DNA from 3 places in the Aminobacter sp. NyZ550 genome. Region 2 is predicted to be linked to each of the others. Evidence: predicted binding sites of a transcription regulator. Region 2 holds the regulator's gene; each other region holds the start of a gene.
The links. The regulator LexA, encoded in region 2, represses DNA repair genes until DNA is damaged. The targets are predictions, from matches to a motif close to TGTTCNNNNTGTGTTCNG.

Region 1 (4,954 bases), 2.5 Mb from region 2:
GCAGCCTGTCGGTGGCCCGCCGTTCTTTCTTGGTCGGACGGCCACTGCCAACCTCGCGCAGCGGCGGCCTGGCGTCGGGCGGCGCCTCATCCCTCGGCGTGGGTGCGGGAGAGATGTCGTCGTAGAGCTTGCGTGCTTCTTCGGCCGGCCCGCGACGCTCGCCAGCCAGCAGAATCTTGTAGACCAGGATACGACGATCGAGCGTAATCGTCAGCACGTCGCCTGCCTTGACGATGTCGGAGGCCTGGCTGAGCTTCTGGCCGTTGCACCTGACGCCGCCAGATTGCGCGAGCTTGGCGCCAAGCGAGCGCGACTTGACCGCGCGCGAGAAGAACAGCCACTTGTCGATGCGCTGTCTTCCCTCGCCGGCCAAGGCGCTTACTTCTTGAGCTGGTCGCGCAGCGCGGCGAGCTTGGCGAAGGGCGAATCCGGATCGATGCGCACCGGACGCTCCTCGCGTGGCTTGGGCTGGAAGGCGGGCTTGCCCTTGGGGCCGTTGCGGTCGCCGCCGTGCCTGTCGGCCTGCGGACGCTCATTGCGATTGCGGTGTTCGGGACGCCCACCCTCGCCCTGCGGCTTGCCGCCGGGCTTGCGGTCGAAACGCGGACGGCCGCCATCACGGCCTTCGCCACCCTCGCGCCCGCCACTGCGGTTGCCCTCGCCCTGACCCTGACGGGCTGCGGGTGCGCCGGCGGCACGCTGCTCGCGCTGGCCGCCGCGTGGGCGATTGTCCTGGCGATGACGCGGGCGCTGCTCGAAGCGGCCCTGACGCCACAAAAGGATCGGCTTGGGTTCTTCGGCAGGCTCCGCAGCGGCAGTTGCCGGCTGGGCTTCGGCTGCAGCAGTCTCGACGGCCGCCGCTTCCGACAGCGCTTCGGCTACAGGTTCTGCGACGGCTTCCACTTCTGCGGCGGGTGCAGCAACTGCCTCGGGTTCGACGGCAGGCTCGGCCGCCATTTCGGCCACGACTTCAGCTGCAACCTCGGCAACAGCTTCCGGCGCCTGCTCGGCATCCGCTTCCTGCGCGGCTTGGGCAAATGCTTCCGTGGAAACCTCGGCGGCCTGGCCGGCAGCGGCAGCTGCCGCTGCGGCCTTGTCGGCCTGCGCCTTGGCCACGGCCTCGCGCGTGGCAGCGTCGATCGTCTCGAGCTTGTCCTTGACCTCGGCAGCCGGCTTCGGCTCGGCGCGATAGCCGAGGCCCTTGAGGATTTCTTCCATGTCGTCGCCGGTTGCGCCGAGGATCGACATCATCTGCGGCGTGACGATGAAGGCGCTGCCGTCATAGGCACCGTCAGGACGCGCACCGACGCCCTGCTTCCAGGCAAGCGCCGGGCGGATCAGATCGGCGAGACGTTCGAGAATGTCGACACGCACGGCGCGGCGGCCAAGATTGCGGAAGCCGGCGAGCTTGTAGAAGGTCTTGTCGAAAGCCTGGTCGATGACAACAGACGTACGGCCGGCGGCCAACGCGTGGACGACATCGCCGAAGCCCGGCTTGTCCTTGCCATCATTCTTGAGCGCCCAGAGCAGCGTCACCAGGCCGGACGGTGCCGGCTTGATCAGCGCCGGTACAAAGACGTGGTAGGCGCCGAAGCGGACGCCGAGACGGCGAAGTGCTGCGCGACCTTCCTGGTCGAGCGACTTCACCTCGTCGGCGATGTCGCGGCGATTGATCAGGCCGAAATTCTCGACCAACTGGAAAGCGATGCCACGGCCAATGCCGGAAAGCTGTTCTCCGGCCTTGAGATCGACCAACGGCTTGAGCAGCGACTCAATCTGGAAATTGACGAAACGGTCGGCGCGCGCCGCGACCTTGTCACGGGCCGGGCCCGTCAGTTGCTCGTCGGCGAGCAGCACGACGCGCGGCTTGAGCGCGTCCTCGCCCTCGACCAGCGTGCCGATCGGCGCGCCGATCCAGCGCAGAACGCCGTCGGAGCCAAGCGCGATATCGCCATTGGGCGACGCCGAGAAACGCTCCGCGCGGGCATCGAATTCTGTGGCGAGCGCCTTCTGTGCTGCCGTGCGCACGGCCTTGGCGTCTTCTCCGCCAGCGCTCTGATCTGCGGTGAAACGGAACCCTTGCAGTTCGCCGACATGGTGGCCCTCGACGAGGACAGTTCCGGACGGGCTTATTTCGGCTTCAAGCATAGTGTTTTCTCTAAGGCGGCGCATGAGGACGGAAGTCCTGCGGTCTACAAAGCGTTTCGTCAACCGCTCATGCAGTGCATCCGACAATCTGTCTTCGATGTTTCGCGTTTTTTCTTGCCAGTGTGCCGGATCGGCAAGCCAGCCAGGGCGGTTTGAGACAAAAGTCCAGGTCCGGATCTGTGCGATCCGGTGGGAGAGCGTGTCGATGTCGCCTTCGGTGGAATCGGCGCGGCGCACCTGTTCGGCCATGTAGTTTTCGTCGACATGACCGTTGCGGGCGAGATCGTCATACATCGACGCAATGAGGTCGGCGTGCTGGGCAGGCGCAATCCTGCGATAGTCGGGCAGCGCGCAGGTCTCCCACAAAAGGGCGACACGTTCGCGACCGGTGGCGAGCGAGCGGATGTTTTCGTCACGCGACAGGTGTTCGAGCGCCTGGGCGTCGACCGCAGGTAGCGCCCGCGTCAGGCCCTCGACGGGCGCCACCGTGTCGATCGAGCGCTTGAGCGTGTCGAGGCTTGTGAAGTCGAACGAAGCGGTGCGCCACTGCAGCACCTTCACCGGCTCGAAATCGTGCCCTTCGATCTTCTCGATCAGCTCCTCGTCGAACGGATCAACCTGGCCGGTAACGCCAAAGGTGCCGTCGCGAAGATGACGGCCGGCACGGCCGGCGATCTGGCCAAGCTCGGCGGCGGTCAGCTGGCGATACTGGTAGCCGTCGAACTTGCGGTTCTGGGCAAAGGCAACATGGTCGACATCGAGATTGAGGCCCATGCCGATGGCATCTGTGGCAATCAGGTAGTCGACGTCGCCGGACTGGTAGAGTTCGACCTGGGCGTTGCGGGTGCGTGGGCTGAGCGCGCCGAGCACGACGGCAGCGCCGCCCTGCTGACGGCGGATGAGCTCGGCGATGCCATAGACCTCATCCGCCGAAAAGGCGACGATGGCCGAGCGGCGCGGCAGCCGCGTCAGCTTCTTGGAGCCGGCATAGGCAAGATGCGACAGGCGCGGCCGGGTGACCACCGACACGCCCTTCAAAAGCTTCTGCAGGATGCCGTGCATGGTGGCAGCACCCAGCAGCAGCGTTTCCTGCCTGCCCCGCAGGTGCAGGATGCGGTCGGTGAAGATATGGCCCCGCTCGAGATCGCCGGCGAGCTGTACCTCGTCGATGGCGACGAAGGCGGCATCGGTCTGACGCGGCATCGCCTCGACGGTGCAGACGGAATACTTGGCACCGGCCGGCAGGATCTTCTCCTCGCCGGTCACCAGCGCGACCTTATGGGCACCAACCTTCTCGCAGAGCCGGCCATAGACCTCGCGGGCAAGCAGCCTGAGCGGCAGGCCGATGATGCCGCTTTCATGCGCGACCATGCGCTCGATGGCGAGATGCGTCTTGCCGGTGTTGGTCGGCCCGAGGACCGCTGTCACATCGCGACCCGACAGGATCAGGGGGTCATTCTGCTTGGAGTGAACATTCATTCTAAGGAACCGCCCTCGGCGCCGGGCCCACCCGGCGTTGCGCCGCTTTCACGACGACTGGACACATAGGGATTTGCGAGACGAAGCGAAAGCGGAATGTTCCAGATTTAAGAGTTGGAACGAGTCTGGAACGAATCAGCGACGAATCACTGACTCCGGCAGATTCAGGTTTTGTTCACCCCAACATATAGATTTCGTGCTGGCAAGTCGCACCACATGCAGATTCTCTAAAGTGGCCCGTTTCATGCTTTAGCCCACTGCTGTTAACCTTTGCCGGCCAAGCGCCCGAACGCTTTGGCAAACCCGACGCAAAATAATGATTTTGTTGATGTTTCCTATCTCCGGGTTAACGCTGGAATCGTCGACGAGCGGCATTTCGTTAACATTTGAACCAAATGCGGAACGAACAGGCGACGAATCACTGATAGGACAAGTTTCCTGATTTGTTCACCGCTAGATGTTGTGTCTTCCCCAACGACTCCACCGATTATCCACCGTGGAGTCACAGGCTTGTCCACAACAGGCTCCCGGGCGCGTTAATCTTTGCGTGCCAAAGCGGCACACCGCTGGTTCGACGAAAATATCTGTGATTGCATTACGTTAAGGGAACCACACCCGTTGAATGCGACAGCGAGGCATGTCTCCATCCGCATGTTGAGTCTGCGCGGCGGGGATTGCCCAGGCGGGGCCTCCGGAAAATGCGGCGCACCACGCAGGCGCACGACATCTGGAGGGAAGATCATGAGCAAACGTCTATTCGCCGAGTTCCTCGGCACATTCTGGCTTGTCTTTGGTGGTTGCGGCAGTGCGGTGCTTGCAGCTGCGTTTCCCGAACTCGGCATCGGCTTTGCCGGGGTAGCCCTGGCATTCGGCCTGACCGTGCTGACCATGGCCTATGCCGTCGGCGGCATCTCGGGCGGCCACTTCAACCCCGCAGTCTCTGTCGGCCTGATGATGGCCGGTCGCTTCGAAGCCAAGAACCTGGTGCCTTATATCATCGCCCAGCTTGTCGGCGCCATCGTCGCCTCGACGGTGCTCTACCTCATCGTCAGCGGTAAGGCCGACTTTGCCGGGATCGGCGGCTTCGCGACCAACGGCTATGGCGACGCTTCACCCGGCAAATATGGCCTGACCTCGGCATTGATCATCGAGGTCGTTTTGACCTTCATGTTCCTGATGATCATCCTGGGCTCGACCCATGGACGCGTGCCGGCCGGCTTCGCACCGATCGCCATTGGCCTTGCGCTGACGCTTATCCACCTGATCTCGATTCCGGTCACCAACACCTCGGTCAACCCGGCCCGCTCGACCGGACCGGCGCTGTTCG
Region 2 (4,954 bases):
CGCCGCACTCGCCGCCTCAATGCTCGGCATGGCGGGTGCAAAGTTCGAGACCGAACGCATGGCAACGAAGATGCTGGGCGCCGAGATCTCGACTGCCATCACCGGGCGCGTCGTCGAAATCGACAATCTGGACAAGGGCAGGGTGCGGCTGACGCTTGACGTTCTGGCGACCGCGCGCCCGGTTTTGCGTTATACGCCCGATCGGGTGCGGCTCGTTGCCCGCAAGCTTCCTGAGGGCGTCATGGCGGGGTCCGAGGTGACGGGTTATGCCAGGCTGATGCCGCCGTCCGGGCCTGTGCGGCCGGGCAGCTATGATTTTTCCTTCGAAAGCTATTTCGACGGCATCGGCGCCAGCGGCTTTTTCATGAAAGGCCCAGAGTTTGCTGCAACCACCCAGCCGCTGTCGGCCAGTGATCGTGCATTCGCGTCGATCGAGAATGTGCGCCAGAAGATTGCCCAGCGCATTCGCGACCGCATTGGCGGTCCAGAGGGCGAAATCGCGGCTGCCCTGGTCGTCGGCGTGAGCGGCGGCATTCCCGAGGATGTCAATGAGGCGCTGCGGCGTACCGGGCTCTACCACATCATCTCGATCTCGGGTCTGCACATGGCGATGGTCGCAGGCACGGTCATGCTTTTGATGCGGCTATGCTTCGCCGCCTTTCCAGGCTTCACCTCGCACCGGCCGGTCAAGAAGTACGCGGCAGGCGCAGCACTGCTCGCCACCGGCGGCTATCTGTTCATTTCAGGCGCCGAGGTCGCGGCGCAACGCAGCTTCATCATGCTGGCGGTGATGCTGACGGCCGTGCTGTTCGACCGCGCAGCACTCACCATGCGCAACCTGGCGATCTCGGCCGTTGTCGTGATCATGATCTCGCCCCACGAAGTCGTCGGGCCGAGCTTCCAGATGTCGTTCGCCGCAACGGCAGCCCTCGTTGGCGCATATGCCTGGTGGTCGGACCGGCGGGAGGAGCAGGCGCTGCCGGTCGGTCAGAGATCGCTGCCGTCCAAAATCTGGCGCTGGCTTGCGACAGTTGCGATAGGCCTCGCCGCGACGTCGGTGATTGCCGGGCTCGCGACCAGCGTTTTTGGTGCATGGCATTTCCAACGTGTCTCGCCCCTCAGCCTGTTCGCCAATCTGGCAGTCAGCCCGTTTGTGTCTGTCCTGGTCATGCCCTTTGCCGTCATGGCTGGCATTTTCATGCCGCTTGGACTCGACGGCCCCTTCCTCGACACGATGGGCTTCGGCCTGAAGGCAATGATTGGCATCGCCACCTGGTTCTCCGAGCGCTCGCCGGTCGATGCGGTCGGCCTTGTCTCGTCACATGCGGTACTGTTGCTCACTGCAGCACTCGTCATCGCGTCGACGGCAACGACCTGGCTGCGCGCCGCCGCACTGCCATTCGCGGCCCTTGGGCTGCTGACGGTCGTGGAAACGGAAACGCCCACGGTTCTCGTTTCGGAAGATGGCCGCCTCGTCGGCGTCCCGGTCGACGATGGCAAGCTGGCCGTCAATCGCGTCCGGCCGAACCAGTTCACCGTCGACAACTGGCAGCGCGCGCTGGCGTCGGAAACACTCGTCACCCCGGCCCGTTCGGCCGCGAATGCAACGAACGGGACTGTCCGTTTGCCCAGCGAGACCGGCTCACAGCCAACAGCCGAGGCAGATGTCGCCGGTACGATACCCGGCAAACCAGTATCTGGAGAGCTAAACGCCGCCGGCGCGGACGCCTTCGTCTGTGACAGCGGGCTGTGCACGGTTCAACAACCGGAGGGGGCACGGATCGTCCATGCGGCGAATGCGAGCGCCGCTGCACGAGCCTGCGACAACGCGAATCTCATCGTCGTCGACGATGCCACGGCAAGCGACGTCTGCCCCGGCGTGGCCGTGCTCACCAAACGCGAGCTGGCGCGCCTTGGCAGTGCGTCGATATTCATCACAGCCGCGGCGGCTGGCGTAGATCGGGCGGTCGAGATACGCCACGCCGTGGCGGAACCGTACCGCCCGTGGCATGCGCAGCGCCAATTTTCGCGCGAGGCGAGGGGCCTTCCGCCCTACAAGCGAGTGGAGATGCCCCCAAAGGCATCAGCCGGGGCAACCAAGGCGCACCCGAAAGCGCCGACTGCGACCACACGGTGAGTCCGAAATCTGTACCCGCCGTCGCAGAGCCGTCAGATACGGCACGATAGCAACAGGGCAGATCAGTCCGGCTTACAGATTGCAGCAGGATGGACAGGCCGAGGTGGCGGAAACGCAGCCCCGGCAATCAATAGCGGCGGATCAGGCCGACAAGCTTGCCCTGCACCTTGACCCTGTCCGGTCCGAAGATGCGGGTTTCATAGGCCGGATTGGCGGCCTCAAGAGCGATCGAGGCACCCTTGCGGCGGAAACGCTTGAGCGTCGCTTCTTCGTCGTCGACGAGGGCGACGATGATCTCACCGGGATTGGCCGTGGTCGAGCTGCGGATGACCACAGTGTCGCCGTCGAAGATGCCGGCCTCGATCATCGAGTCGCCCTTGACCTCGAGCGCGTAATGCTCGCCGCCCATGATCATGTCTGGCGGCACCGAAATCGAATGCGTCTTGTGCTGGATGGCGTCGATCGGCACACCGGCAGCGATGCGTCCCATGACGGGAATGGCAACCGCCGAAGCAACATCGTCGTCATTGCCGGCCGACATGCTGCGTGACGGCTCGGGTTTGCGGCCGAGGCTACCCTCGATGACGCTGGGCGAGAACTTCTTCGCCGCGTTGAGGCCAGGCGCGATCGAATCGGGCAGGCGCAGCACTTCAAGCGCGCGCGCCCGGTTGGGCAGACGCCTGATGAAGCCGCGTTCTTCGAGCGCCGTGATCAGGCGATGGATGCCGGACTTGGAGGCGAGGTCGAGTGCTTCCTTCATCTCGTCGAAGGATGGCGGAATACCCGCTTCCTTCAGCCGCTCGTGGATGAATAGCAAAAGCTCGTGTTGTTTGCGCGTCAGCATCGCCACCCCCGAGGAATCAGAAGAAAAACAAACCCAGAACAAACACTATCTGTTCCAGTTGTGTTCCGCAACTGTTGATATTTCGTGAAGGGTGGAAGGTGCTGCTCAGCGCAACATCATCACCTGGCAGGCGCTGCCGGCTTCGACTGCAGGCGCGAAGGGCACCCGCACGATGGCGCAGTTGGCGTCGGCCAGCGTGCGCAGCATCGAAGAGTCCTGGATCAGGTAGGGTGTGACGACGAGACCCTCAGCGGTCTCGCGCGCAATCGCGCGGACAAAGTCCTGGCGCAGGTCGTTGGCCGCCATTGCCGTGTCGAGAATACCGTTGCGCATGTCGGGTGAATAAGGGCGGCCGCCAAGCTTCGCCAGCAGAGGTTTCAGGAAAATCTGCGAGCAGATCAGGCTGGCGACCGGATTGCCCGGCAGGCCGACGCAGCGGCTGTTGCCGAGCCGGCCGAACATCAGCGGCTTGCCCGGGCGCATCGCGATCTTCCAGAAGTTGAGATCCATGCCGAGATCGGTCAGGACACGGTGAACGAGGTCGTGGTCGCCGACCGAAGCGCCGCCCAGCGTGACGATCACATCGGCGTCGGCGGCGAGCGCCTTGGCGACCAGTGCGGAGATTGCCTCGGTGCGGTCGGCGGCGATGCCGAGATCGAGTACGCGCGCGCCAACCGACTGAACGATCGCCGCGACGCCATAGGCGTTGGAGGCGATGATCTGGTCGGGCCCGGGATTGCTGCCCGGCGGCAATAGCTCGTCGCCGGTGGCGATGATGGCGACCAGAGGCGCCCGCAGCACTTCGACGCTGGGATGATTGGCAGCTGCGATCAGCGAGAGCGCTGCCGGGTCGAGCACACGTCCTGCATCAAGGATGAGGTCGCCCTGCTTGAAGTCGAGGCCCCTGGCGCGGATGTTGCGGCCAGCAAGCGTTGGCTCGAGCACCGCGATCTTGCCATTGCCGAGATCGCGAACGTTCTCCTGAATGACGACGGTATCAGTGCCTTGTGGCACCGGTGCGCCGGTGAAGATGCGGACGCACTCGCCTGGTCCGACGGTGCCCGTGAACTGCTTGCCGGCGGGTGCCTGGCCGATAACCTTGAGCTGCGCCGGCAGTGAAGCGATGTCGGCGGCCTGGACGGCGTAGCCATCCATGGCGGAGGCGTCAAAGGGCGGCTGGGTGCGCAGGGCGTGTAGTGGAGCCGACAGCACGCGGCCTGATGCCTGGGCAAGGCCGACAGTTTCCGTGCCGCGCGGTTCGGCAGCGTCGAGCAGGCGCGCCAGGGCGTCGGCGACGGGCAGCAGCGCCATCTATTCGGCAGCCTTGTAGTCGCCCGACTTGCCGCCGGTCTTCTCGACCAGCCGGATGCCGGAGATCACCATGCCGCGATCGGCGGCCTTGGCCATGTCGTAGATGGTAAGGCAGGCGACCGAGGCAGCCGTCAGCGCTTCCATCTCGACGCCGGTCTTGCCGGTGACGCGGGCAAGCGCCGTGACGCGCAGGCCGGGCAGCGCCTCATCTGGCTCGATCTCGACCGAAACCTTGGTCAAAAGAATGGGATGGCAGAGCGGCACGAGCTCATGGGTGCGTTTGGCCGCCATGATGCCGGCAATGCGGGCGGTGCCGAACACGTCACCCTTCTTGGCGTTGCCCGACAGGATCAACGCCAGTGTCTCCGGGCGCATGACGACATGGCCTTCGGCAATTGCCGTGCGTGTCGTCTCGGCCTTGTCGCCGACGTCGACCATGTTGGCCTCGCCGGTGGCGCCGATATGGGTGAGGGTGGTTGCCATGTCAGGCGCTTGCCAGGGCTGCGCCATCGAGCAGCGCACGCGTCGCCGAGGTCACGTCGGCCTGCCGCATCAGGCTTTCTCCGACGAGGAAACTGGAGATGCCGGATTTCTGCAGACGCAGGCAATCGGCATGCGTGAAGATGCCGCTTTCGCCGACCAGCAGCCGGTCTGCCGGCACC
Region 3 (4,954 bases), 2.4 Mb from region 2:
ACACCGGGCCCGAGCAGATGACAGGCGCGATGTGGCGCAAGATCGTCGCCGTCAACGTGTCGGTCAACGCCGCCGTCAAACCAATGAACGATATCGAAATCTATGGCCGCGACGAGGTCTGGACCTACCCCGACAATAGTGAAGGCGACTGCGAGGACTATGTGCTGGAAAAGCGCCGGACCTTGAACCGCGAAGGTCTGAAGCTGTCCAACCTGCTGATCACGGTGGTGCGCAAGCCCGATGGCGAGGGTCATGCGGTGCTGACCGTGCGCACCTCCAAGGGCGACTTCATCCTCGACAATCTGACCGATGCCGTGCGCCAGTGGGACGAGACCGGCTACAGCTACCTCAAGCGCCAGTCGAGCGAGAACACCGGCCGCTGGGTGACGATCCGCGAAGGCCAGCCGATGCTGGTCGGCTCGGTCAAGTAGCGTCTCTTGCGGATACGGTAACCGCTGTTCCTTCGTGTTTCGCAGGGCGGCTTGTGGCCAAGTGGTCCTGGCCGCGTCCTCTGGCGAGGCAAAACGGCGGCCATATGCCACCGTCCCGTTAGACTTACCGAGCGGTGAGGTTGAGTTCCGCCAGCGCCGCGGACGCTGCATGTCCGCTGTTCGCTTTCATTGGGCTCGTCTACCGCCTTCACCTTCCTTGCGACAGCCTGAACTGCGCTTGCGGCGCCCCTCCTCTTCCTACGCTGCCTGCGCCATGCGCTCGGCGCTCATGCGATATGAAATCGCCTCGGCGAGGTGAATGCGGCCGACAGTCTCGCTGCCATCGAGATCCGCCAGCGTGCGTGCCACCTTGAGCACGCGGTGATAGGCGCGGGCGGAAAAGCCGAGCTTTTCGCTGGCGTCGCGCAACAGCGAAAGCCCAGCGGCATCGGGCGCGGCGATGTCTTCGATCAGGCCTGCGGCGCACTGCGCATTGGTGGTGGCACCTGTGACCCCATGGCGTTCGAGGCGCTCGCGCTGGATCGTCCGCGCCCGGGCGACACGCAAGGCGACATCGGCGCTGGCTTCCGAGCGGCTGCCGCGGATGAGGTCGGAGGCCGAGACCGCGGGCACCTCGATGCGCAGGTCGATGCGGTCGAGCAGCGGCCCGGAGATACGTGCCTGATAGTCGGACTGGCAGCGCGTGCCGCGCAGGCAGCGATAGCCGGGTTCGCCGGCCATGCCGCAGCGGCACGGGTTCATCGCCGCGACCAGCTGGATGCGCGCCGGATAGGTGATGCGGTGATTGGCGCGGGCGATCATGCATTCGCCCGTTTCGAGCGGTTGGCGTAAAGAATCGAGCACCTGTGGTGTGAATTCGGGGAGCTCGTCGAGGAACAGCACGCCGTGATGGGCGAGCGATACTTCGCCCGGTCGCGCCTTCAAGCCGCCGCCGACCATTGCCGCCATCGAGGCGGAATGATGCGGTGCCCGGAACGGGCGCCGGTCGGTGAGCTTGCCTTCCGCGAGTTCGCCGGCGATCGAGGCGATCATCGACACTTCGAGAAGTTCCTTGGGCGACAAAGGCGGCAGGATCGAGGGCAGCCGCGCCGCCAGCATCGACTTGCCGGCGCCAGGCGGGCCGACCATCAAGAGGTTGTGGCCGCCAGCGGCGGCGACCTCGAGCGCTCGCTTGGCGCTTTCCTGGCCCTTGATGTCGGCGAGGTCGGGCAGGTCGCGCGCCGCAGCACGAATGCCGGGTTCGGGTCGGGAAAGTACCTGGGTGCCGCGAAAATGGTTGGCGATGGCAATCAGGCTGCGCGGCGCCAGAATGTCGATGTCGGCACCGGCCCAGGCGGCTTCCGGTCCGCTGGCGGCGGGACAGATCAGCCCCTTGCCCTCGGCATTGGCGCCGATTGCCGCCGGCAACGCACCTGCGACCGCCGAAATGGTGCCGTCCAGCGACAGCTCGCCGAGCACGACATAGGCGGCGAGAGCATCGCCCGGCAGGGCGCCGAGTGCTGCCATCAGCCCGAGCGCAATCGGCAGGTCGTAATGGCTGCCTTCCTTGGGCAGGTCGGCCGGGGCAAGGTTGATGGTGACTTTCTTGGCAGGCATCGACAGGCCGGACGCGTGCAACGCCGCCTGCACCCGCTCGCGGCTTTCGGCCACCGCCTTGTCGGGCAGGCCGACGATCTGCATGCCGACCTTGCCGGGCGCGACCATCACCTGCACGTCGACGGGAACCGCCTCGATGCCCTGGAACGCGACAGTGCGCACGCGCGAAACCATGCTGCCCTCCCTGTAGCACCGCGCTCCTTGGGGCCGCACGGATGCGCTGTGGCGAATTCATGCACGTTGCTTCCGGCAGGCGGCCCCTCGCCTGCGTAAGTCTCAGCCAAAGACAAGCATAGATTGCAAAGGTGCGCAAGAACAATTCAAGAACATGCACGTCGGCATGGTGCGTTCGGGATACGTTAACCCTGGTGCGCAGCAATCTGCCCTTGCGGCATTAGAGAGAGGGAATATTAAGCGCCGCCGCGCGAAGCTCTGCCCGAAACAGGGGCTATCCACATGCGCAGTCCGTCATCGCGGCACATACGGCGGCGGGCCGTTCTCAGGCAGAGCGACGCCATCATCGCGGGGCTCGAGGCAAGGCTTGAGGCGCAGACGGCGCTGATCCGCGAACAAGCGGCCTCGCTGGCGCACAGCCAGAAGATTTTCGACCGCTCCTCGGCCGCTGCCCGCATCGGCGTCTGGCAATGCAACCTCGCCGACCAGGCGCTGCACTGGACCGACGTGGTCTATGATCTGTTCGACCTGCCGCGTGGAGCACCGCTCGTCCGTGAGGACATCGTCAAATGCTACACCGAGGCTTCCGCCATCGAGCTGCATGCCAAGCGCAGCAAGGGCATTGCGGAGCGCACCGGCTTCGGCCTCGACGCCGAGATCGTGACTGCGAAGGGCAATCGCCGCTGGATCCGCATCACTGCCAGCGTCGAATGCGAGGATGGCGTTGCCGTGCGTATCTTCGGCATGAAGCAGGACATCACCGAAGAGAAGATTCTGGCCGACCAGACCCGCTATCTCGCCGAATATGACGTCATGACCGGGCTCGCCAACCGCAGCCGGTTCCAGACCAAGTTGGCGGAGCTGACGGCCGATGCCGACGATCGGCCTCCGCTCGGAGCGCTGTTGCTGGTCGACCTCGACGGCTTCAAGCAGATCAACGACACCTTTGGCCATGTCGCCGGCGACGAGTGCCTGAAGGAAGTAGCCCGGCGTCTGCAAAACGCCTGCGCCGGCGTCGAGCTCGTCTCGCGCATCGGCGGCGACGAGTTCGCCGTGCTGGTGGGGCCGGAGTTGGAGCTTGCGGCGATCTCGGAACTGGCGCGCCAGATCATCGACAGGCTGGGCAGACCGGTCGACCACGGCGGCCGGGCCCTGAAGCTCGGCGCCTCGATCGGCATCGCGATTCATGAAGTGCGCAGCCCCTCGGATCTGCTGGTGCGAGCCGATACCGCGCTCTATGCCGCCAAATCAGCGGGTCGCAACACCTTCCGGATCTTCAAGGCGACCGAGGCCGCCGCAGTGAGAAACCCGCGCGCCGCCTGAGGCGCGACTGCGCTTTTTGCTGGCGAGCTGGTTTTTCGGCGGAGCCGCCCGAGCCGCGTCCTTCCGAGGCCCGGGGTTGTTCCGGGCCAGGCGGGCTGCTAGGAAGCCGCGAGCCAATCAAGACGCCACCGCGCTTCTCCGCGAGACGAACATGGGTACAGCCAAGTCCGCAGACAGGTAGGCCGCAACAACACCAAGACGTTGTTGCGGCGCCCTGCCCCCTCATTTCCTGATCACTGATCGGTCCGGCGCGGTTGCGGGAAATCGTTTCCTGACATCCAGCCGATGTAATCGACAAGCGAAGTGGCAGATCGCCGCCAGATGAAATTCATTTGTGCGGATGAAGAGTCATGCCCAATCGAAACTCTCCTACGTGGAGCCATTCCCTGCCCGCGGCGCTGCTTTTGATGGCGCCCTTCGACATCCTGGCCTCGCTGGCCATGGACATCTACCTGCCGGTGGTGCCGGAGATGCCGGCAATCCTCGCCACCACGCCCGACGTCGTCCAGCTGACGCTGAGCCTCTACATGATCGTGCTCGGCCTCGGGCAGGTGATCTTCGGCCCGATCTCCGACAGGATCGGCCGCCGCTCGGTGCTGCTTGGCGGCGTGCTGCTGTTTGCTGCCGCCTCGTTCCTGCTTGCCGTCACCAGCTCGGCGCCGCTGTTCGTCGCCCTGCGCGTCGTCCAGGCTCTGGGCGCCTCCGCGGCACTCGTCGCCACCTTCGCCACGGTACGCGACGCCTATGCCGAGCGGCCGGAAGGTGCTGTTATCTACAGCCTGTTCAGCGCCATGCTGGCCTGCGTGCCGGCGTTCGGCCCGATCGCCGGCGCGCTTATTGCTCATGGCCTGGGCTGGCGGGCGATCTTCGCCACGCTCGGCCTGCTCGCCGTGTTGGCCATGGTCAATGCGCTTCTGCGTTGGCACGAGACCCGGCCCGAAACGACCCAGTCGCGCCCCGCCTTCCGGGCGATCCTCAAGAGCCCGGCCTTCCTCGTCCATACACTCGGCTTCAGCGCCGCGATGGGGGCGTTCTTCGTCTTCTTTTCGACGGCGCCACGCGTGCTCATCGATCGCGCCGGCTATTCGCAGCTCGGCTTCAGCCTTGCCTTTGCCACCGCGGCGGTGGCCATGATCGTCACCACGCGCTTCGCCAAACTGTTCGTGGCGCGTTGGGGGATACCCGGCAGCCTGAAGCGCGGCATGGCGATGCTGCTCGCAGGCGCAGTGCTGCTCTGTCTTGGCCAGCTTTTCGGCCAACCCTCCTTCGCGACCTTCATCATGCCGATGTGGGTGATCGCCATCGGTATCGTCTTTGCCGGCGCGGTGACGGCGAATGGCGCGCTCGAAGCGTTCGGCAATGCCGCAGGCACCGCGGTGGCGCTCTATTTCTGCGTTCAGAGCCTGATC

Region 1: the regulator LexA is predicted to act here: its motif matches at 3,743-3,760, upstream of N7E70_RS06150 (helicase-related protein).
Region 3: the regulator LexA is predicted to act here: its motif matches at 2,360-2,377, upstream of N7E70_RS03380 (YifB family Mg chelatase-like AAA ATPase).

What each region holds. Positions count from the first base shown of each region.
Region 1 covers NZ_CP114190.1:1,244,051-1,249,004, reverse strand. The annotation lists gene N7E70_RS06155 (RNA-binding S4 domain-containing protein) at 1-373, opposite strand, end outside; gene N7E70_RS06150 (helicase-related protein) at 379-3,627, opposite strand; gene aqpZ (aquaporin Z) at 4,369-4,954, shown strand, end outside.
Region 2 covers NZ_CP114190.1:3,782,885-3,787,838, reverse strand. The annotation lists gene N7E70_RS18810 (ComEC/Rec2 family competence protein) at 1-2,137, shown strand, start outside; gene lexA (transcriptional repressor LexA) at 2,265-2,981, opposite strand; gene N7E70_RS18800 (molybdopterin molybdotransferase MoeA) at 3,087-4,292, opposite strand; gene moaC (cyclic pyranopterin monophosphate synthase MoaC) at 4,293-4,775, opposite strand; gene trpC (indole-3-glycerol phosphate synthase TrpC) at 4,777-4,954, opposite strand, start outside.
Region 3 covers NZ_CP114190.1:690,720-695,673, reverse strand. The annotation lists gene N7E70_RS03385 (transglutaminase-like cysteine peptidase) at 1-431, shown strand, start outside; gene N7E70_RS03380 (YifB family Mg chelatase-like AAA ATPase) at 690-2,222, opposite strand; gene N7E70_RS03375 (sensor domain-containing diguanylate cyclase) at 2,505-3,545, shown strand; gene cml (CmlA/FloR family chloramphenicol efflux MFS transporter) at 3,896-4,954, shown strand, end outside.